4 regions of the Peribacillus sp. Aquil_B1 genome follow, and region 2 is predicted to be linked to each of the others. Evidence: riboswitches for the same ligand, from Rfam matches in the RefSeq annotation. Region 2 holds a riboswitch; each other region holds the start of a gene.
The links. Region 2 has a riboswitch for S-adenosylmethionine ahead of mtnW (2,3-diketo-5-methylthiopentyl-1-phosphate enolase). Riboswitches for the same ligand answer to the same signal wherever they lie in the genome.
Positions count from the first base shown of each region.

Region 1 (5,370 bases), 150 kb from region 2:
GGAAACGGATCTTTTGCCATTATCGGAAATGGTTTCACCGGGATCATCCGTACTCAGCGTACGGGGAAATGTACTCGAAAACGGAATGCCCCGTTATTTCCGCCGGCTGGCTGAAGGAGTTTTTGATGAAGAAGATTTGATTTTCCGTACGAAGGAGCTTTATGACTTCTTGGAATCAGCGTCCGGACAATATGACTTCGATCGTGACAGAGTGGTGGCATTAGGTTATTCTAATGGTGCAAACATAGCAGCAAGTTTAATGTTCCATTTCGAAGGGGCATTAAAAGGAGCGATTCTTCATCATCCAATGGTGCCTAGACGCGGCATTGCTTTGCCGTCCCTTTCGGATATACCTGTATTCATCGCTGCAGGTAAAAACGATCCGATTTGCCCGGCCGCAGAAACTGATGAACTTAATCAAATTTTACTGCAAGCTGGTGCTGCGGTGGATGTTCACTGGGAACACTACGGTCATCAGTTAACACGTTCAGAGGTTGATGCAGCAAGTTCATGGTTTCAAAAGAACTTTTTATAAGAATGAGAGGGATGAAGATGATTTCAGTTAATCCTGAAAGCCTTACTGAACGGGAAAATTATAAGTTTTTGACTGGAAGCATCATACCAAGACCAATAGCCCTGGTTACGACACAGTCCGAAACCGGTACAATCAATATAGCTCCGTTCAGTTTTTTTAACATAGTCAGTTCCAATCCTCCGATGATTTCCATTTCAGTTCAACGGAAAGAAGGAGTTTCGAAGGACACGGCCCGAAATGCAATTCAAACAGGTGAATTCGTAGTTCATATCACTGATGAAGATAATGTTGCTGATGCAAATCGAACGGCCAAGGAACTCCCGTCTGACGAAAGTGAACTGGGTCTTACCAATTTCACACAGGCTGTTAGTGATAAGGTGTCGGTACCAGGATTGCAAGAAGCGAAGGTACGCTTTGAATGCACATTGGAGCATGCGATACCGTTGGCAGGTTCGAAGAATAAACCTGGTTGTGATTTATTGATCGGGAAAATAGTCTGCTATCATATAGAGCAGGAGATTTACCATAATGGCCGAATTGACCAGAATGGGCTAAAACCTGTAGCAAGATTAGCGGGTCATACTTATACAAAACTAGGGGAATTATTTGACATAGAACGACCTTAAGGAATATGAAAGAAAAATGGCGTCACCTTTTAAGGTGTCGTCATTTTTTTTCGGTTAGCATTATCTGCATCTAATACTGTAAGCGACTGTTCCAAAAACAGTTCATATCTATGCCAAAGGTGCGATGTTCGTTTGGACTTTAAAGGAATTCTTTACAAACCGAAACAAAACTTGACAATTTTTTCATAGATTGATAAAGTTATAAAAAAATAATTTCTTATCCAGAGAGGTGGAGGGACTGGCCCTATGAAACCTCAGCAACAGGTCTGCAATGACACTGTGCTAATTCCAGGGGGTGAAACCTTGATAGATAAGACCGTACGTGTTTATTTGTCAGTAACGCACTCTTTTTTAGAGTGCGTTTTCGTTTTTTCTGGATGCAAGATAAAGGAGAGTAAGCATGGAGAACAAAAGGAAGCATGATTTTCAAAGGGAAATGCAGGCACGGCATATAATAATGCTATCGCTTGGCGGGGTGATTGGAACAGGTTTATTCTTAAGTTCGGGTTATACGATTCAACAGGCTGGCCCATTCGGCACCATCCTTTCGTATCTGATTGGGGCATTAGTGGTTTATCTAGTCATGCTATGTCTAGGTGAACTGGCAGTACATATGCCCGAGACAGGTGCGTTTCATAGCTACTCAGCTAAATACATAGGTCCTGGGACAGGGTATACAGTAGCCTGGTTGTATTGGCTAACTTGGACTGTTGCACTAGGTTCGGAATTCACGGCTGCAGGATTGTTGATGCAGAGATGGTTTCCATCAATCAATGTCTGGATATGGAGTGCGCTATTTGCCATTTTGGTCTTGGCATTAAATGCGTGGACCGTTAAATTTTTCGCTGAATCCGAATTCTGGTTTGCGTCTATAAAGGTATTTGCCATTGTGATTTTTATTATTTTGGGAGCAGCGGCAATGCTGGGTTTTATTCCAATAATTCATTCACAATCCGCTCCGTTATTCTCCAATTTTACAAGTGAAGGTTTATTTCCGAATGGTGCTTTTGCCATTCTAATGACGATGCTTGCGGTGAATTTCGCATTCTCTGGAACTGAATTAATCGGAATTGCAGCTGGAGAAACTGTGAATCCAGAAAAAACGATACCAAAGGCAATACGTATGACATTATGGAGATTGATTATCTTTTTTGTAGGAACCATCGTTGTATTATCCGCATTATTGCCTATTTCGGATGCCGGCGTATTAGAAAGCCCCTTTGTGGCAGTTCTTGAACGAATTGGTGTGCCGTATGCAGCGGATATTATGAACTTTGTCATATTAACTGCCATTTTGTCTGCTGCAAACTCGGGACTGTATGCATCATCCAGAATGCTTTGGTCACTTGCAGATAAGGAAACTATATCACCAATATTTGCAAAATTGACAAAACGGGGAGTTCCGATAAATGCAGTCCTTTTCAGTATGTTGGGCGGCTGCTTAGCCCTGTTCTCGAGTATTATTGCACCGGATACTGTTTACATAGTGCTCGTATCCATTTCTGGACTAGCCGTGGTGGTAGTTTGGATGAGTATTAGCGTGTCACAGTTTCTATTTCGCAGAAGATATATAAACGAAGGAAATTCAGTAAATGACTTGGCTTATCGAACGCCATTTTATCCACTCGTGCCAATCGTTTCTTTTATGCTATGCCTGGCTTCTTGCATAGGAATTGCATTTGATCCTACACAACGAATTGCACTATATTGTGGCATTCCATTTATTTTGTTTTGCTATGGAAGTTATTATGTGACAAAAACCATAAAGAAAAGAGGAGTAGATCATGAACAATAAAACTAACCCAATTGACGCTATTTTACGAGATCATTCAGTCATGATTTTGGACGGAGCTTTAGCTACAGAGCTAGAGAGGCATGGATGTGATTTGGACGACCCGCTCTGGTCTGCACGTGTATTACTTGAAAATCCAGAAGTGATTTATCAAGTGCATTCTGACTACTTTCGTGCTGGAGCGGACTGTGCGATTACTGCTAGCTACCAAGCCACTGTTGAAGGTTTCGCCCTCCGTGGAATACAAGAAAAAGAGGCTTTGGAGCTAATCCGTAAAACGGTTTTACTCGCAAGAAAAGCAAGAGATAATTTTTGGAAGGAAGAAAATCAAATGCTTAGGCCTAAGCCATTGGTTGCTGCATCTGTTGGCCCTTATGGGGCTTATCTTGCAGATGGTTCAGAGTATGTAGGAAACTATGGTGTATCGGATGAAACTTTAACTGCATTTCATCGCTCACGAATATCAGCGTTGATTGAAGCAGGAGCTGACCTTTTAGCATTTGAAACGATTCCTTCCCTGCAAGAAGCAAAAGTATTATATTCGTTATTGAAGGATTATCCAGAAGTGTATGCTTGGATATCCTTTTCATTGAAAAATGAAAAAGCGATAAGTGACGGCACATTACTCGAGGAGTGTACAAGATTGTTTGGGGACAGTGAGCAAATTGCAGCAATCGGCATCAACTGTACGCCAGTATCATGTATCACGGAAGCCATCCAAGTGTTGCGTGCAAACACGGATAAACCAATCATTGTTTATCCGAATTCAGGTGAAACATATAATCCAGAAACTAAAACATGGCATGGTCAAGAATCATGTAACAGGCTCGACCTGAAATCTGAAGAATGGCACCATGCAGGGGCGCGTTTAATTGGAGGGTGCTGCAGAACGGCACCACATCATATTGAAGATATTTCAAGAAAGTGGCGACCTTCCGTGGTGGTATCCTCCTAGCCCTTGATCTGTTATAAACTGTTATAAGGAATGAAAGTAGTATATAGACCATAAAAAGGAACAGGAAGCGTCATAATCAGGCGGTTCCTGTTCTTTTTGAACTCATTATCCAAATTCGAGTTATCTGACTACTATTTCTTAGGCTAAAAAGAAACCGCTCCAAAAACAGTTATAGGAGAAATTAAATCATATTATTTGTGTGCTTGGGAAAACTAAACAAACAATGAATAGAAAGGAGAGAAATGAGTATGAGCCGTGGTAAAAATTTTAATCACAAAGAAAAAGGCCATCCTGGAAATTTACCTAATAATAGAATTAGCGAAGAGAAGGAACACAGCCGGCAGTATGAACAAATCGAAGATATTGTCACACATGAAGCTTTTAAAAATCGGGAAAAAGAAGACGAGATGCCTTAATATATTGATATTTCATGCGGGGGGAAAAACCATGAGCTTTAGCTATGGTTTTTCTTTCATTACTAATAAATCAAGAGGGAAACAGATATCTATCATACCTTGTTGAAAAGGATGTAAGCTAAATAATAAGCCGACTTTCTTCTATATAAATAATTAAAACTTAAATTTCTCAGTTCGGGGGATCATTAGTTTGAAGTCACTAAGTCGGGTTAGTGAGTAAAATCTGTCTGCATTGTCATTCAGAAATTAATTAAGGGTAACGTCTAAAAAGGGCGAACTTAATTAATCAGAACCGACTTATCCTAACTGGTTAAAACCCTGGAATTTTTACAGCTTTAGGTTTAAATCTTGCCAAGTACATCGTGAATATTATAAGAACCTAGTACGGTTCGTTCCCCATATACAAGTCCAATGCCAATTTCTGCTATGTTTCATTTTGTTTATCGCGATTTAATTCCACTTCTCGTTTTGCTCTAATAAAAGCGACAAATTGAATCGTCTCCTCTTCAGATAGAGAGATTCCATCAACGGCTAGCTTCATATTTGGTAAATCCGTTAATTCCATGACTTGTGATTCTGTGGTAATATCTTTAGCTGGATGATCTATTCGGCCTAGAATGTAATCAGTGGATGTATCATATAGGCTTGCCAATAAATTAATCGTTTCTAATGAAGGGCGGCGGTGGCCCGATTCATAACCTGCATAGGTACTCTTGGCGATTCCGAGTCTGTCAGCGGTATATTGCAAAGACCATCTTTTGGCCTTCCTTAATGTAGTCAATCTATTTAAAATCATCATTCTTATTACTCTCCTTTTATATAAATCCATTATAACATCAATTTGGAATAAGTGTACGCGTAATGAATAATTTTAGCTTGATTTCAATATGAAACATGACTATAATAACATGTGGTGTACGCGTAACATGTACATTTGCAGTGAAACATCCTTTTCTGAAATGATAAGAATGATTGTGAAACAGGGAGGCAATATAGGGGGTAGTATAATGGAGAAGTTGAAGTCGAAAATCAAGAAGTTGATGTTG
Region 1 is NZ_JAKXEE010000001.1:1,728,943-1,734,312, forward strand. It holds gene MPH60_RS08630 (alpha/beta hydrolase) at 1-535, shown strand, start outside; gene MPH60_RS08635 (flavin reductase family protein) at 553-1,161, shown strand; SAM riboswitch class I at 1,376-1,478, shown strand; gene mmuP (S-methylmethionine permease) at 1,562-2,956, shown strand; gene mmuM (homocysteine S-methyltransferase) at 2,946-3,908, shown strand; gene MPH60_RS08650 (hypothetical protein) at 4,157-4,324, shown strand; gene MPH60_RS08655 (helix-turn-helix domain-containing protein) at 4,749-5,120, opposite strand; gene MPH60_RS08660 (asparaginase) at 5,353-5,370, shown strand, end outside.
Region 1: another riboswitch for S-adenosylmethionine. It lies ahead of mmuP (S-methylmethionine permease); the one in region 2 lies ahead of mtnW (2,3-diketo-5-methylthiopentyl-1-phosphate enolase).

Region 2 (5,370 bases):
ATCTCGTGTTTCCTTGCCTGTGTTTTAAGAAATTCAATCGTTTTTTCCGCCTCTTGATCAGCAATCTCATTTAACCTGCTTAAGTCGTATCCGGTTGTCCAAAGCTCTGGTAAAATGATGATATCGGGTACTGACCGTGCTGCTTTTTCCAACCATTGTTCCGCAACCTGAAAATTGATATCAGGTTGCCCGAATGCTATATCCATTTGAATACAAGCTATTTTCCACTTCATCGTTTAAAACCCCCACATGTAAAAAATGCTTTACAAGACTATGATAAACATATATCATTTGTGACTAGAATTTCAAGAAATTTCAGAGAAGGTGTATAAATGGTGCAATTCGAAAAATCCGGACAGCTTCAGGACCTGCCCAAGCAGTTTTTTGCCTCACTTGTCGCAAAAGTCAATGCCATCACGGAGCAGGGTCATGATGTCATCAATTTAGGCCAGGGAAACCCTGATCAGCCGACACCGGACCATATCGTGAAAAGTTTGCAGTCTGCCGCTGAAAAAACGATTAATCATAAATATTCGCCATTCCGGGGGCATCAATATTTAAAAGACGCTGCTGCCGTCTTTTATGAAAGTGAATACGGTGTCAAGCTGGATCCGAAAAGTGAAGTGGCGATTCTCTTCGGGGGAAAGGCAGGTCTTGTCGAACTGCCGCAATGTTTATTGAATCCGGGTGATACGATCCTTGTTCCGGATCCCGGCTATCCGGATTATCTTTCCGGTGTTGTTTTAGCCCAGGCAAAGACCGAATTCATGCCCTTGACAGAAGAAAATGATTTTCTTCCAAAATACAGTGACATACATAAAGAAGTACTTGATAAAGCCAAAATGATGTTCTTGAACTATCCGAACAATCCCACAGGTGCTTCTGCAACTGAAAGTTTCTTTGATGAGACCGTCTCTTTTGCAAAAGAGCATTCCATTTGTGTGGTCCACGACTTCGCCTATGGGGCGATAGGATTCGACGGGAAAAAACCGATAAGCTTTCTCCAGTCAGAGGGAGCGAAGGAAATAGGAATAGAAATATACACACTATCGAAAACATACAATATGGCAGGGTGGAGAGTCGGCTTCGCAGTGGGGAATAAAAGTGTCATAGAAGCTCTTGAACTATTACAAGACCATCTTTATGTGAGTCTCTTCCCGGCGATACAAGAAGCTGCGGCAAGCGCTTTGCTTGACTCGCAGACCTGTGTAGAGCAGTTAGTGCAGATGTACGAGGGGCGAAGGAATGTTTTCATTGAGGGATTGAGGGCAATCGGCTGGGATGTCAAAGCTCCTGCGGCATCATTTTTTGCCTGGCTCAAGGTACCTAAAGGTTTTACGTCCGAGACTTTTGCAGACTATTTATTAACGCATGCCCATGTTGCTGTTGCTGCAGGGAATGGATTTGGTGAATTTGGCGAAGGATACGTCAGGGTAGGGCTGCTGACTTCGGAAGAACGGCTGAAAGAGGCTGTGGAACGGATAAGTAGATTAAAAATATTTTAACCACAATGATAAATCCGATTAATTCACCCTTAAATAGTTAAAACTTATTGACAAAGTAGGAATTACCTGTCAGAATACAAAATAAATTCTTAATCTTTCGATACTTGGATGCAAATTTATATATCAGCGTTTTCTTATTTTGAGCAGGTGGAGGGACTAGCCCTATGAAGCCCAGCAACCGACCGTAATTCCATTGTAAAATGGGGCGGAATTCTTCGCCGGATTTTTCTTGAAATCCACAAGGCACGGTGCTAATTCTTGCAGCCAATGGCTGGGAGATAAGAAGATGGCTTTTTAAAGCCTCTTCTTTATGAAGGGGCTTTTGCCATTTTGAGACCATTTCAGGTTAATGACATCGAGAGTTTACTAACGTGATATAGGAGTGATCAAATGAGCGAGATAGTCGCTACTTATTTAATTCATGATTCTAAGGGAAATCATGAGAAAAAAGCAGAGAGCATTGCCTTAGGATTGACTGTCGGGACATGGACGGACCTGCCCCATTTGGTCCAGAAACAACTGGAAAAAAATAAGGGACGCGTCGTATCGGTGACACCGCTTTCTGAAGAAGAGAGGGCAAACAGCTACTTTAATCGTAAAATATACCGTTCGCTTATTAAAATTGCCTATCCGGCAAGGAATTTCTCCAATGATTTACCTGCAATCCTCACGACGGTCTTCGGCAAACTTTCATTGGACGGAGAAATAAAACTTATCGACTTGGATTTTGTCGGTGATATTCAAAAAGACTTTCCCGGGCCGCAATTTGGCATTGAAGGCATTAGGAAAAAGGTTGGCGTATTTAACCGGCCACTAGTGATGAGCATCTTTAAAGGTATATTAGGAAGAGACCTGACATTTCATAATGAGCAACTGAGGCAACAAGCATTAGGGGGTGTCGACCTAGTTAAAGACGATGAGATCCTCTTCGACCAGGAACTGACTCCATTTTTCGATAGAATAAAATCGGGAAAAAGAATATTGAATGATGTCTATGAAACCACTGGCCACCGAACTTTATATGCTGTCAATCTATCAGGGAAAACATTCGAATTATTGGATAAGGCAGAGCAAGCGGCTGATGCAGGGGCGGATGCCTTGTTGTTCAACGTTCATACATATGGTTTGGATGTATTGCAGGCCTTGAGTGAACATGATCGTATCAAGCTGCCGATCATGGCGCACCCTGCATATAGCGGGGCATTGGCAGCCTCATCATTTTATGGGGTCGGCTATCCATTATTGCTTGGTAAATTAGTAAGGTTATCAGGTGCGGATTTATCCTTGTTCCCGTCCCCTTATGGAAATGTCGCACTTGAAAAAAAGGAGACTTTGGCGATTGCTGAAGCTCTGACAAAAGATGAACTTTCATGGAAAAAAGCCTTCCCTGTTCCTTCTGCTGGCATTCATCCGGGCATGGTTCCGGACTTAATCAAGGATTTTGGAATCGATAGTGTGATTAATGCCGGAGGTGGAATTCACGGGCATCCTGATGGAGCAGAGGGCGGGGCAAAGGCTTTCCGTTCTGCTGTGGAAGCCGTACTGGCAGGAAAGGACCTATCTGAAGCGGCTGCTGAGGATGAAACACTAAAAAAAGCTCTTGTGTTATGGGGAGGCCTATAAGAAATAATGAAACCGATCATCTTTTGTGATTTTGACGGAACGATCACTAACACGGATAATATCATTTCCATCATGAAGAAATTTGCGCCTCCGGAATGGGAAGCGTTGAAAGACGGTGTCCTTCAGCAAAAAATCAGTATATCTTCAGGTGTAGGGGATATGTTTTCCCTGCTTGATAGCGGCTTGAAAGATGAAATCATCCAATATGTAAGAAAGTCGGCTGGCATTCGTCCAGGGTTTTATGAATTCGTTGAGTTTACGAAACAAGTTAACATCCCTTTATATATTGTAAGCGGGGGCATGGATTTTTTCATTGCACCGCTTTTAAATGATATCTTGCCAACAGAGTCCGTTTATTGCAACCATGCATTTTTTGATAAGGAAAAGATTTATATTGAGTGGCCACATGCTTGTGATGATCAATGTAATAATGATTGCGGTTGCTGCAAGCCATCCATTATGAGGGAAATTGCGGGTGCGGGAGATTTTACATTCGTTATTGGAGATTCAGTAACGGATTTTGAAGCTGCCAAACAGGCGGATTTTGTCATAGCCCGTGATATACTGCTTGAAAAATGCGATAGGGAAGGGATTCCACATCAAGGATTTGAAACGTTTTTTGATGTCATTGATATTTTAAAGCAGCAGGAGGTGGTTAAAGCGTGAACAATCATTCTAAGGAATGGCAGGAGCTGGCAGATATTAAAGCTGAACTGGCCGAAAGGGATTGGTTTATGGGTACTAGCGGGAACTTGTCCATTCGGGAGCCCAAAAGCCCTTATTTTTATATTACGGCAAGCGGTAAGGATAAAAGGAAGCAAACGGATTCGGACTTTTTACTGGTGGATATAAAAGGAAAACCGGTTGAAGAAACGAACCTAAGACCATCGGCCGAAACTTTACTTCATACAGTCATTTACCGAAAAACGAATGCGAACTGTGTACTCCATGTCCATACGGTTGAAAATAATGTGATTTCCGAATTGTACGGAGAAGAAGGTCAAGTTTCTTTTCGTAATCATGAAATCATTAAAGCGACCGGGCGGTGGGATGAAGATTCGGAACTTCGGATACCAATCATATATAATCATGCTGACATTCCGCTGTTATCCGATAAGTTCGAGCCACATGTCGAAGAAGACTCTGGCGCCGTGCTGATCCGCAATCATGGTATTACGGTTTGGGGTAAAAGCGGACTCGAAGCAAAGAGAATACTTGAAGCTTGCGAATTTTTATTTCAATATCAACTGTTGCTTAATCAACAAAAGGCGTTTGCAGGTTCTTTAACATAAACACTCATAGAGGAGGAATGAATGATGGCGACAATCAGATTCCATGAAACAAACGAGGTTATTGAAAACGGTGAACAGGTAAAAGGATTTTTAGAAACACAAGGGGTTATTTATGAGCAATGGGACATTTCTAAATTACCGGCCCATCTGGTGGAAAAATACGATTTAACAGATGCTGACAAGGAGGAAATCCTTGTAGCATTCCAATCAGAGATAACGGAAATCTCCGAAAGAAGAGGCTATAAAGCGCATGATGTCATTACATTATCCGATGCGAATCCGAACTTGGATCAAATGCTTGAAAACTTTAAGCAGGAACATCACCATGAAGATGATGAAGTGCGTTTCATAGCAGGCGGAACGAGTATCTTTGCCATTGAAGGCAAAGATAAACAGTGGTTTGATGTGCGCCTTAATCCAGGAGATCTTATTAGCGTTCCAGAATCAACAAGACATTATTTCACGCTTGCAGAGGATAGGAAAACTGTTGCTGTCCGCATTTTCGTTACAGCGGCAGGATGGGTGCCGATTTACGAAAAAGACGAAGTCCAAGCATGAATCAATGTTGAAAAACCAGCTTAAGGGCTGAGTTCAATTTGTCGAGACTAGCCTAGAGCCCACAGACGCTTGCGGCGAGGAGGGAAGACAGTCGGCGGAAAGGGAGCGGATCTCTGAAATCGACTGGAACGATTCTAAATAAAAAACTGCAGTCGACCTCGGTTTTCTTCGAATTTGTCTATGTCTGAAACCAGCTTAAGGGCTGGTTTTTTTATTTGGATCCGGCAAGTGCGTTAGTAAGATAAGTATGATAAAATTTAACCGAATCGAATTTAACCGGATTATAGGAGCAGATAAGAATGAATACAACCGAAGTATACATATTGGGCGGCTTTCTCGGCAGCGGGAAAACGACGCTTCTTCGAAATATATTAAAGCAGGAAAGTGACGCG
Region 2 is NZ_JAKXEE010000001.1:1,578,698-1,584,067, forward strand. It holds gene MPH60_RS07950 (carbon-nitrogen family hydrolase) at 1-233, opposite strand, end outside; gene MPH60_RS07955 (pyridoxal phosphate-dependent aminotransferase) at 333-1,505, shown strand; SAM riboswitch class I at 1,637-1,790, shown strand; gene mtnW (2,3-diketo-5-methylthiopentyl-1-phosphate enolase) at 1,896-3,128, shown strand; gene MPH60_RS07965 (2-hydroxy-3-keto-5-methylthiopentenyl-1-phosphate phosphatase) at 3,135-3,794, shown strand; gene MPH60_RS07970 (methylthioribulose 1-phosphate dehydratase) at 3,791-4,420, shown strand; gene MPH60_RS07975 (cupin domain-containing protein) at 4,445-4,978, shown strand; gene MPH60_RS07980 (CobW family GTP-binding protein) at 5,278-5,370, shown strand, end outside.

Region 3 (5,370 bases), 1.4 Mb from region 2:
CAACTTGAATCCATCCGGCATTCCTCACTTGTTCTTATTTTTCGTTAGCTGGTTTTGTCCAAGCATCCTGGTAATTCACTAATTCATCTACAGAAACATAGGCAGGAATGGTGTTTCCTTTAAACGTTTTTTCAATGAACGCTTCCACTTTTTTCGATTGATAAAGCTCCACTAATTTTTGCAGCTCAGGACGATCGGCATTCCCCTTTTTAACTGCAATGATATTAATATATGGTTTCGCCGTTTTACTTTCATGGAATAAAGAATCTTTTAAAGTAAGGCCTGCTTCGACAGCAAAGTTATTATTGATGGCTGAAGCATCGGCATCATCCAATAGACGCGGTGTATTGCCGGCAGCAACAGGTTGGATTTTCAAGTTTTTCGGATTTTCTTTAATGATTTCCAATGATCCCGATCCATTGAATTCCTTTTTCAAAGTAATCAATCCAGCTTCCTGAAGAAGGAGCAATGCACGGCCAAAGTTTGTTGCTTCATTCGGAACGGCAATCGTAGCGCCATTTGGAAGACTTTTAAGATCTTTATGTTTTTTCGAATAAAGGCCCATAGGCGCAATGACAGTCGACCCGATGGCCTCTAATTTCAGGTTTTGGTCTTGAACGAATTCATCGAAGTAAGCGACCGTTTGGAATGAATTGGCATCAATTTCACCTTCACTTAACGCAAGGTTTGGTTGGATATAATCATTGAAAGTGACCAGTTCGATATTAAGCCCTTCCTCTTTCGCTATATCGACAATGTATTCCCATGTTCTCGTATCCCCGCTGCTGACACCGACTTTTACTGTTTTCACATCATCCGAACTGCCTGATGCACCTTCTTCTTTCCCGCATGCTGCAGCCACGATGGCCAATGCCAATACCATGATCGTTAATAAGATTTTTTTCATTTCTCCTACCTCCTGTTATTTTTATCTTCTTCTTATTTTTCTTGAAACGAAATTCCCGGTGGATTGCAATAATTGAACGATGATCACGAGCGCCGCCACTGTAACGATCATCGTCATCGTATCGAACCTTTGATAACCGTAAGCCAAAGCCAGATCGCCGACCCCGCCTGCCCCGACGGCACCTGCCATGGCAGTAGATCCAACAAGCCCGATTGTCGCTGTTGTAAATGTAAGGATCAACGAACTAAGTCCCTCGGGAATCAAAAAGCGATAAATGATTTGCCATGTCGTAGCCCCCATCGCCTGAGCTGCCTCGATGATCCCTTTGTCCACTTCCAACAGGGAGTTCTCCACAAGCCGTGCAATATAAGGAGCCGCGTAAAAGATGAGCGGAACAATGGCCGCATTCATTCCGATCGCGCTGCCTACAATCATTCTGGTAAGGGGAATAACTGCTACAAGCAAGATGATGAAAGGAACCGACCGTAATATATTGATGATCGGGTTCAATACATTAAAAATCCATTTATTCTCCAGGATGTGACCCTTTCTTGTAATGACAAGCAGGATACCGAGCGGAAGTCCGATCAACCCGGAGAATACCAATGAGATGGCTACCATATAAAGTGTGTCACCGAAAGCTGTCAACAGCTGGTCTGCCGTTATTTCCATTCCCCAAAGCGTATTACCCATTTACCTGCACCTCCTGGACGAGAATCCCCTCATCTTTAATATATTGATAAGCCATGTCCACCTCATTTTTGCTCCCGGTAACTTCGATGATCAAATTCCCGAAAGGCGTTTCCTGAATTTCAGAAATATTGGCTGATAAGACACTTAAATGAACATCATATTTCTTCGAGATCGTTGAAAGTAAAGGAGTACCAGAAGTAGTCCCAATAAAATTAATTTTCCAAATAATCGGGATATGAGACCCTAAGCTTTTTATGAAACTTTGTGGTATTTCGTCATGTATGACCGTTCTCACGAAGTTTTTTGCAATATCCGTTTGCGGCTTCGCAAAAACTTCGAAAACCGAACCTTGTTCAACGACACATCCGCCCTCCATGACCGCTACCTTATTGCAAATTTCCCTAATGACAGACATCTCATGTGTGATTAGCAAGATGGTGATATTGTAATCTTTATTAATTTTTTTTAAGAGCTGCAGAACAGCACTCGTTGTTTGTGGATCCAATGCCGACGTAGCTTCATCACACAATAAGATCGATGGATTTGTAGCCAATGCTCTCGCAATGCCGATCCGCTGCTTTTGACCGCCGGATAATTGATCCGGATAACTCTTTGCTTTGCTCGATAAGCCAACGAACTCCAATAGCTCGCCTACACGGTTTTTGATTTCCTTAGCCGGAGTTCCCGATAAAACCAGCGGCATCGCAATGTTATCAAAAACATTCTTTGAGTTTAGCAGGTTGAAATGCTGAAAGATCATCCCGATTTTTTTCTTTTCTGCCCGTAATTCCTTCGGGCTTAACTTGGTTAAATCCTTGCCCCCAACAATCACTGAACCATCTGAAGGATCTTCAAGCAAATTGACCAGCCTGATCAACGTACTCTTTCCGGCCCCGCTATAACCGACTACACCGAATATATCCCCCTTTTCCACTGTCAAATTGATGCCCTTCAAAGCCTCGACAGTCTGTTTTTTTGTTTGATAATCCTTTTTAACATTTTGAAACTCAATCATCCAATCTCCCCCCATGTTGTTTATTTGTACGAATTCATTATCCAGAGAAGAGCTTTGCAAAGTTTCATAATGATAGGGTTAAATTTTTGGGACTTACGAGTAAATGCGCTGAATTCACGAGTAAATGCTCGAAACTCACGAGTAAATCTGCGAAATTCACGAGTAATTGCACCAATGCTCCAAATAACCATATACATTTTGAATAAACAAAAGAGGCCTCTTCCGTCATCAGACAGAAGAGGCCTCTTTTAGACATAAAAAAGAGTAAACTCTTAAATTAATTATCTAAGAAAAGCTCCTTCTTATCTTTCAAACTTTCGTCCGTTGGAATTAGCACAGTATTTTTACAAAAGTAAAAACCCGCTGCCGAGGTATCATAGGGCCAAGTCCCTCCACATCTCTTGATAAGAATTAACGTTTTATTTAATTATGTCCTTCACTATATATTCTAATCCCTCTAAAGTCAACCATATTTTTCATCGCTTAAAATATTTTCACAGTATAGTGAAATGATACTTTTTAATTATATCAATATAATGATTTACTCATTCTCCATACAAGGTATTTTTCATTTTCTTCGCTTATCTTCTTCATGCCTGAATTCGTATATAAACGAATTGCCCTTCCATTATCCGGAGAAACCCTTAAATGGTATTCGGATACAATAAATTGCCTGAAAAAGTTTTCTGCGTAGCGAACCAATTCCTTGCCAAGGCCTTTACTGCGGTATTCGGGAATAAGATAAAATAGATTCACATATCCAATCTCGTTTCCTTCATACTCCCGAATGTGAAGTTCCATTTGACCAATCGGTTCTTGGTCCTTTTCAATGATTACCTGCCCCCCCGGAAATTTGCGAACCCTTTCTTCCATTCGTTGCAGATATGTATTTTCATCTCCAAAACCAGCTTCAGATCCAAAACTTACAACAAAGGAATCTTTCCTGAATTTAACGATAATATCTTTATCTTTTTCCGTATCAATGGTCCGAAAGATCAAATTTATCCACCTCTATCATTTTAGTGAAATAGTTATCAAGCAAACAAACTTATTTTACTTACACTTTTTATGATATTTCATTATTTACTTTTACAAGCTTGTTATTTCATTTTTTCTGAAAAGAATATTGCCTGTATCCCTTTATGAAATGGCCATAATATTAAATTAAAAACAAATCCAATATTGTTTGGAGAGGTCTAGTAATGGAGATTGGGTTGGAACAAACAAATTTATTTTAATTTTCGAGTCTAACTTTGCAGGGTAACCCTAAGTGAGGAATTTGTTTATTCAGCTCTACTCAATCCCAAGCATCTTTTTTCTCTTTCATTTATATTCCAATTATAATGGATAAGTGGAACACATTTACATTTATCCATTATAAAAATCATTGGAGGTATTGAAGATGAAAGTTGTTGCAATAGTAGGAAGTATCCGTAAAGAGTCTTACAACCTTAAGCTTGCCAAATATATTCAATCTAAATATCAAGATCGGTTCGATCTCGAAATCTTGAACATTCGGGATTTACCTTTTTATGATCAAGATATTGAAAATGACCCTCCATCAGTTGTAAAGGAATTTAAAAGCAAAGTGGCCGAAGCAGATGCAGTCTTGTGGGTCACACCTGAATACAACGGTACGATTCCAGGAGTATTGGGCAATGCAATCGATTGGTTATCACGTGTCGATAAAGTCTTGAACGGCAAACCATCATGGATCATGGGTGCGTCAATGGGGCAATTAGGAACGGTTAAAGCTCAATTGCATTTGCGTGAAATCTTATTCGCAATAGGCATCGCCTCCCCACTCCTTCCCGGGAATGAAGTATATGTTGGTGCAGTGCATGACAAAATCGATAACGAAGGCAGACTTACACATGAGTCGACTGTCCAGTTTATCGATACGGTCGTCGATAATTTCATTAGCTGGTATAATCATCATACTCGTTAATGGTTTTAAAAAAAGAATCCCAACAGGTTTAATCCTGCTGGGATTTTTTTTTATTATCATTAAACATAATTCATCCTCTTCCAGCTTGGAATGCAGGGTATTTTGTCATTCCTCCGTCAGCGAATAGAGTGATGCCCGTTACATAACTGGATTCTGAAGATGCCAGCCATGCAGCAACCGCAGCAATTTCTTCAGGCTTTCCGATATACCCCATCGGAATCATGCTTTCAAGATCCTTTTTCTTTTCGGGATCTTCAAGCTTGTCTGCATTTATTGGTGTGGCGATGGCTCCAGGACCAATGCTGTTCACACGGATCCCTTTTGGTGCATATTCAAGAGCCAGGGTTTCCGTAAGCAGTTTCACCCCGCCCTTGCTTGCCGCATAGTGAACGAATAAAGGCCAGGGTATCATCTCATGTACACTGGACATATTTATAACATTCCCTTTAATGTCGTTCTCGACAAAATACTTGATAGCTTCACGGCAGCCTAAGAAATTCCCCGTTAAGTTGGTATTGATTACCCTATTCCAGTCGCTTAACGGCATCTCGTGAGACGGAACAGGATTTTCAATTCCTGCATTATTGATGAATATATCAAGTTTCCCGAAATTCTTTATCGCTGATTGAACAAGGTTAATCACATCTTCTTCAACGGTGACGTCGCCTTTTACTGCAATAGCTTCCCCGCCATTTGTTTTGATTTCCTCCATTACACTATCCGCTTCCTCGGATTTAGTGCGATAATTAACCACGACCTTTGACTTTTCCCTAGCAAAGCGGATGGCCATCGCTTTTCCTAAACCAG
Region 3 is NZ_JAKXEE010000001.1:136,782-142,151, reverse strand. It holds gene MPH60_RS00725 (MetQ/NlpA family ABC transporter substrate-binding protein) at 35-907, opposite strand; gene MPH60_RS00720 (methionine ABC transporter permease) at 929-1,579, opposite strand; gene MPH60_RS00715 (methionine ABC transporter ATP-binding protein) at 1,593-2,615, opposite strand; SAM riboswitch class I at 2,915-3,026, opposite strand; gene MPH60_RS00710 (GNAT family N-acetyltransferase) at 3,144-3,614, opposite strand; gene MPH60_RS00705 (NADPH-dependent FMN reductase) at 4,018-4,563, shown strand; gene MPH60_RS00700 (SDR family oxidoreductase) at 4,634-5,370, opposite strand, start outside.
Region 3: another riboswitch for S-adenosylmethionine. It lies ahead of MPH60_RS00715 (methionine ABC transporter ATP-binding protein); the one in region 2 lies ahead of mtnW (2,3-diketo-5-methylthiopentyl-1-phosphate enolase).

Region 4 (5,370 bases), on a different contig from region 2:
TCAGTGACTACCTAAGAAATAATCATCTGCGCTTATTGGATACTCCGGGGTTCAATGGGGAACAAAGCGTGGAATCCGATTTCCAGGGCTATTTACATGGCAGTGATGGTTTGATGTTCGTTCTTGACGCCAGGGCGCCTTTCACCGGCAGCGAACGGGATCTGTTATTGGAAATTCAAATGATGGCTCCGAAACTGCCGATTCATTTCTTATTAAATAAAATGGATACGATATACAGTGATCAGGTCGCAGTCCGGATGGAAGACGAAACATGGGATAAAGTGAATGCATATTTCCCGAATGCGAAAGTATTCGCTTTCTCTAAACATTATGACAGCCGACAGCAATTGAAGGACCTTTCAGCCTTCCTTCAATCGAATTATCAAGATGATAATTGGAAGGAAAGAAGATCTGAAAAAATCCTGGCATTCATTCGTAAAACTTTATCTTATCTATTAGAAAAACGGGCAGCCAATGAGCGGAAATGCGAGCATTCCATCTCTTGGAATGAACAGATGGAAGTCAAGCTGAATGGAGCGGTCAATCAACTGGCTGATTTGGAAAAAGAAAAAAGTGAAAATATCATAAGGTCGTATCGTTCGCTTAAGGACGAAGTGAAAAATCAGCTTTATTCAAAAATTCCTGAATTACTGAGGGATTGCTCTAAATCGTTAACGGAAAGCAGTGATTTCAGTCAGGTCCATGTACAGTTAAACCAGGAAATGAATGAGCGGATTCAGAACTTCATTTCTGACAAAATCATGCCTCAATATTACCGTTCTCTTCAAGACTGGATTGCCAGTTCCCAAATGGAGTTCTCACAAAGCCAGCAGTTCATGGATGAAATGAGTGCCGGATTCAATGAATTATACAAAGAAGAACGGATTACACTGGCAGGTGACTTCAGGGTATTGGATGACTGGCGCCGTGATGCCGACCGGATGACAAGCAGTATCCGCATCGAAAACGTCAATATCCTTTTGCGCAGGACTCCATCACAATTGCTGCTTAAAGGAGCAGGGAAGCTATTTGGGGCGATACCGCAAAATAAAGCCAATATGTACAATCGTTATAAGAAATACCTGGAAAGTGAAGATTACCTGGATGTTGCGGAAATGATCACGGAACGTTTCCTTACCCAATTTGGATTGTTTGAAAAATCATTGGATCGTGACATCTCCCTTTTCTATCGCGGTTCATTTGCCTTACTTCAAAAAACGATAGAGCAAACGCAGACTGAAATTAAAGACTACCAGGCTGCATTGGAGCATATGAAAGAAAATCCGGAAGTTTACCGTGACCCTATCACCTTGTTCGAAGTGAAATTAAGGCAGTTGGAGCGGCTTGAAAAGATTGAGAAAAAGCGTCTAGCCCAGCTACAAAGAAAATAAAAAATAACGGGGAACATTTCAAATATTCAAAAATCTATTGACTTTACGACTATATCCCTATAAAGTGATAATTACGAAAACGTAACACATATATCTCTTATCAAGAGTGGCGGAGGGACTGGCCCTAAGATGCCCAGCAACCGTTCCATTAGGAATTGGTGCTAAATCCTGCAAAACAGAAATGTTTTGACAGATAAGAGAGGGACAAGTCTGCAAAACAGCCGATTAAACCTCTCTATATTAGAGAGGTTTTTATTTTGGGATTTACACCAACTTAACTGATAAGACTAATAAGTAATAATGGAGGGAAACAAAATGAAAAGGTCTATTAAAGGGATATTCATTTCAACCATCGCTTCGGCTTTGCTTTTAACGGGTTGCTCTACAGGTCAGAGTTCCACAGAGTCGAAGAAAGAAGAAAAAGTATCATTTGAAAATGTTCCGGAAAGATTTGCTGATGGAGATGGAGCCAGAATCAAAGTGATTCGTAAAATTGGCGGTGATGATCATACGGCCCAATACCTGGCGGGGGCGAAGGAAGAAGGAGAAGCACTGGGGTTTCAAGTGGATACGTACACAGCCAATGGTGATACGGCTAAATTCCATGATGCGATAGCGCAGGCTTTGGAGGAAGATTATGACGGCTATATCATTTCACATGGTGATGATGCCGCAACTGTGAATGACGTTCAAAAGTTGGTTGATGCAGGAAAAAGTGTTGTTACATTCGATTCAATAAGCGATCTATCTAAAATAGAAGGCGTGACATTAACTTCACAAGATGATGAAGCGTTGGCAACTCTGGCTTTTGATAAACTGATAAAAGAACAGAAAGGTGAAGCGTCAATTGCCTATCTTTGGGTGGATGGATTTCCTCCAATGGTACGAAGAAATGCAGTCTATCAGGAAAAATTAAAAGAAAATCCTGGGATTAAAGAAGTTGAAAGATTCGGAGTGGCCTCTGCTGATACTTCGGTTCAGACACAAAATGCTGTAGCAGCCATGCTGAATAAATACCCTAAAGGTAAATTGGATGCCATTTTCGCAACATGGGATGCCTTTGCTATCGGTGCAGCCCGGGCGATTAAAGAGGCGGGCCGAGATGAAGTTAAGATATATGGAATAGATGTTTCGAATGCAGATCTCCAGGAAATTCAATCGGCTGATAGCTCATGGTCCTACACGGCAGCAGTCGATCCCAAGTTGATCGGTGCAGTGAATATGAGGATTCTGGCTAAAAAATTAGCGGGCGAAGAAACGCCGCAAACCTATGACTTGGAGGCTTCACTTATTTCACAAAAGCAAATCCAAGCGTCAAAAGAAGCGGTGAACATGGCAAATCTATCTGGTATTGTCGATGGCTGGGGTGTATCGACTGAATTTGAAGAAGATTGGATGAAAGTTTTGAAAGATCATTATAAGAAGTAAAAAGAGACACTCTCTTTCCAGTGAAGGGAGTGTCTGTTCAATAAGGAGGAATGGACATGGGCAAGCAACTAGAAATGAAGAAGATTTCGATTGAATTTCCGGGGGTGAAGGCACTGAGTGATGTTGATTTTTCCGTAAAATCAGGGACAGCCCACGCATTGGTCGGTGCAAACGGAGCAGGGAAATCGACGTTAATGAAAGTTTTATCCGGAGCCCATGTTCATTATTCAGGTGACATTTTTATTGATGGGATGAAGCGGGATATCCGCTCGCCAAAAGCGGCTCAAGAACAAGGCATTCAAATTGTATATCAGGAAGTGGATACCGCCCTCATCCCTTATTTAACGGTTGGGGAAAATGTAATGTTGAATGATATGGTTCAAAACATGGGAAAAAAACAGATGGTCCAATGGAAAGAGCTGCACAACACAGCGGCTTCTATTCTTGAAGATATGAAAATTCGTGTCCCTTCGAAAAAGCTGGTAAGAGACCTTACTTTGGCTGAAAAACAGATGGTCCTGATAGCAAGAGCCGTTTCGACAGAATGCAAATTCCTGATTCTCGACGAGCCAACTGCTCCGTTAAGTCATACGGAGACGACAGAACTTTTTCGAATTGTAAATGAATTAAAGCAAAAAGGCGTGGGAATCATTTTCATTTCACATCGTCTGCCCGAAATTTTTGAAATCTGTGAGGAAATTACGATCATGAGGAATGGGGAGCGTGTCACTTGTCGAAAGACGGAAGACATGACCCGTACCGATGTGGTAGAGAGCATGCTTGGGAAAACCATGGATGAACAGTTTCCTGAAGTGAATGCTTCGATTGGCGACGTTATTCTGGAAGTGAATGGATTGTCAGATGCGGAGAAAGTTAAAAATGTCAGTTTGAATATTAAAGCAGGCGAGATAATAGGCTTGGCAGGGTTGGTCGGGGCTGGGAAAACGGAGCTGTGTAAAACCCTTTTCGGTCATACCTCGATCACAGCTGGTGAAGTCATCCTGAATGGTCGAAAGCTTTCCTTGAAATCACCGCACGAAGCAGTGAAAAGCGGTCTGGCACTTGTACCTGAGGAACGCAGGAAAGAAGGGGTCCTTGTTCAGGAATCAGTCTCGGCTAACTTGACGGCAGCTAGTCTTGGCAAATTCTCCAAGACATTCAGCTTCGTGAATCGCCAGGCGGAAAAGGAAAGAGCGAAGGAAATGATCGCAAGTCTCGGCATTAAAACTCCTTCTGGGGAAGTGAATGTCGAAAACCTTTCAGGTGGCAATCAGCAAAAAGTTGCCATCGGGAAATGGCTTATGGCCGATGCGGATGTATACATATTCGATGAACCAACGAAAGGGGTCGATGTTGGAGCCAAGAAGGATATATTCGAATTGATTGCAGAGCTTGCAAGGAATGGGAAAGCGATCATTTATGCATCATCAGAGCTTTCCGAAATCATTGGCATTACCAACCGGACATATGTGTTATATGACGGGAGCACTGTCATCGAATTAGAAACAAGTAAAACGAATGAAGAAGAACTACTATTCTATTCAACAGGAGGAAAATAGAATGAGCATACCCATTCCTGTTACAAAGACAGCGAAAGCGAAGAAAAGGGTGGAACTATTCGACTTTTTCTATAAATACGGCACCATATTGACGATTATCATTCTAATTGGAATTTTTGCCGTTTCCAACCCATCTTTCATTCAAACTACGAATCTGGTCAACATCCTGCGTTCCATTTCAATCGTGACCATCATTGCGATCGGCATTACGATATCCCTGACCTTGGATGGCTTCGACCTTTCGGTCGGCTCCGTCGCATCATTGGCCAATGCCATCGTCATCTCGATGTTTGTCTGGTTTTCACAGGATACATTAATTGCTATATTAGCTGCAATCGGCGCTTCACTTGTCGTAGGGGTTTTGAATTCATTCATGATCGTTAAATTGAGAATTCCCGACATGCTGATGACATTGGCTACCATGTTCATTATCCAGGGAATTGCCCTTACTTATACAAAAGGGGCAACGGTTTCGCAAAATATGGTCATGCCCGACGGGACATTCGCAACAGGACTGATCAGCCCATTTTTCGCCAAAATTGGTCAGGTGCCATGGATAATCTTGATCATGGCCGTCATTGTGATTGCGACCCATATCTTTTTGACTTATACGAAGCACGGTCGTTATATGTACATTATTGGGGGAAATAAGGAAGCGGCGAGACTTTCAGGGATATCGGTCAATAAATACAAAATCCTTGCCTATCTGCTTTCGGCACTATTAGCTGCAATCGGGGGGATCGTCCTTGCTTCAAGGGTCATGACATCGGAAATCAATTCGGGGTCCCCCTATTTAATGGATGCCGTCGCGGCAGCCTTCATTGGATCATCCGTTTTAGGAGCGGGAAAACCGAATGCCTTTGGAACCTTTGTCGGAGCAGTCCTGATTGGAATCCTACAAAATGGGCTGATCATGATGTCCGTTCCGTATTATGCGATGGATATCGTCAAAGGAACAGTGCTGGCCCTTGCGCTCGCTGTAACTTATTACA
Region 4 is NZ_JAKXEE010000004.1:98,244-103,613, forward strand. It holds gene MPH60_RS21795 (GTPase domain-containing protein) at 1-1,391, shown strand, start outside; SAM riboswitch class I at 1,486-1,591, shown strand; gene MPH60_RS21800 (sugar ABC transporter substrate-binding protein) at 1,707-2,819, shown strand; gene MPH60_RS21805 (sugar ABC transporter ATP-binding protein) at 2,876-4,378, shown strand; gene MPH60_RS21810 (ABC transporter permease) at 4,380-5,370, shown strand, end outside.
Region 4: another riboswitch for S-adenosylmethionine. It lies ahead of MPH60_RS21800 (sugar ABC transporter substrate-binding protein); the one in region 2 lies ahead of mtnW (2,3-diketo-5-methylthiopentyl-1-phosphate enolase).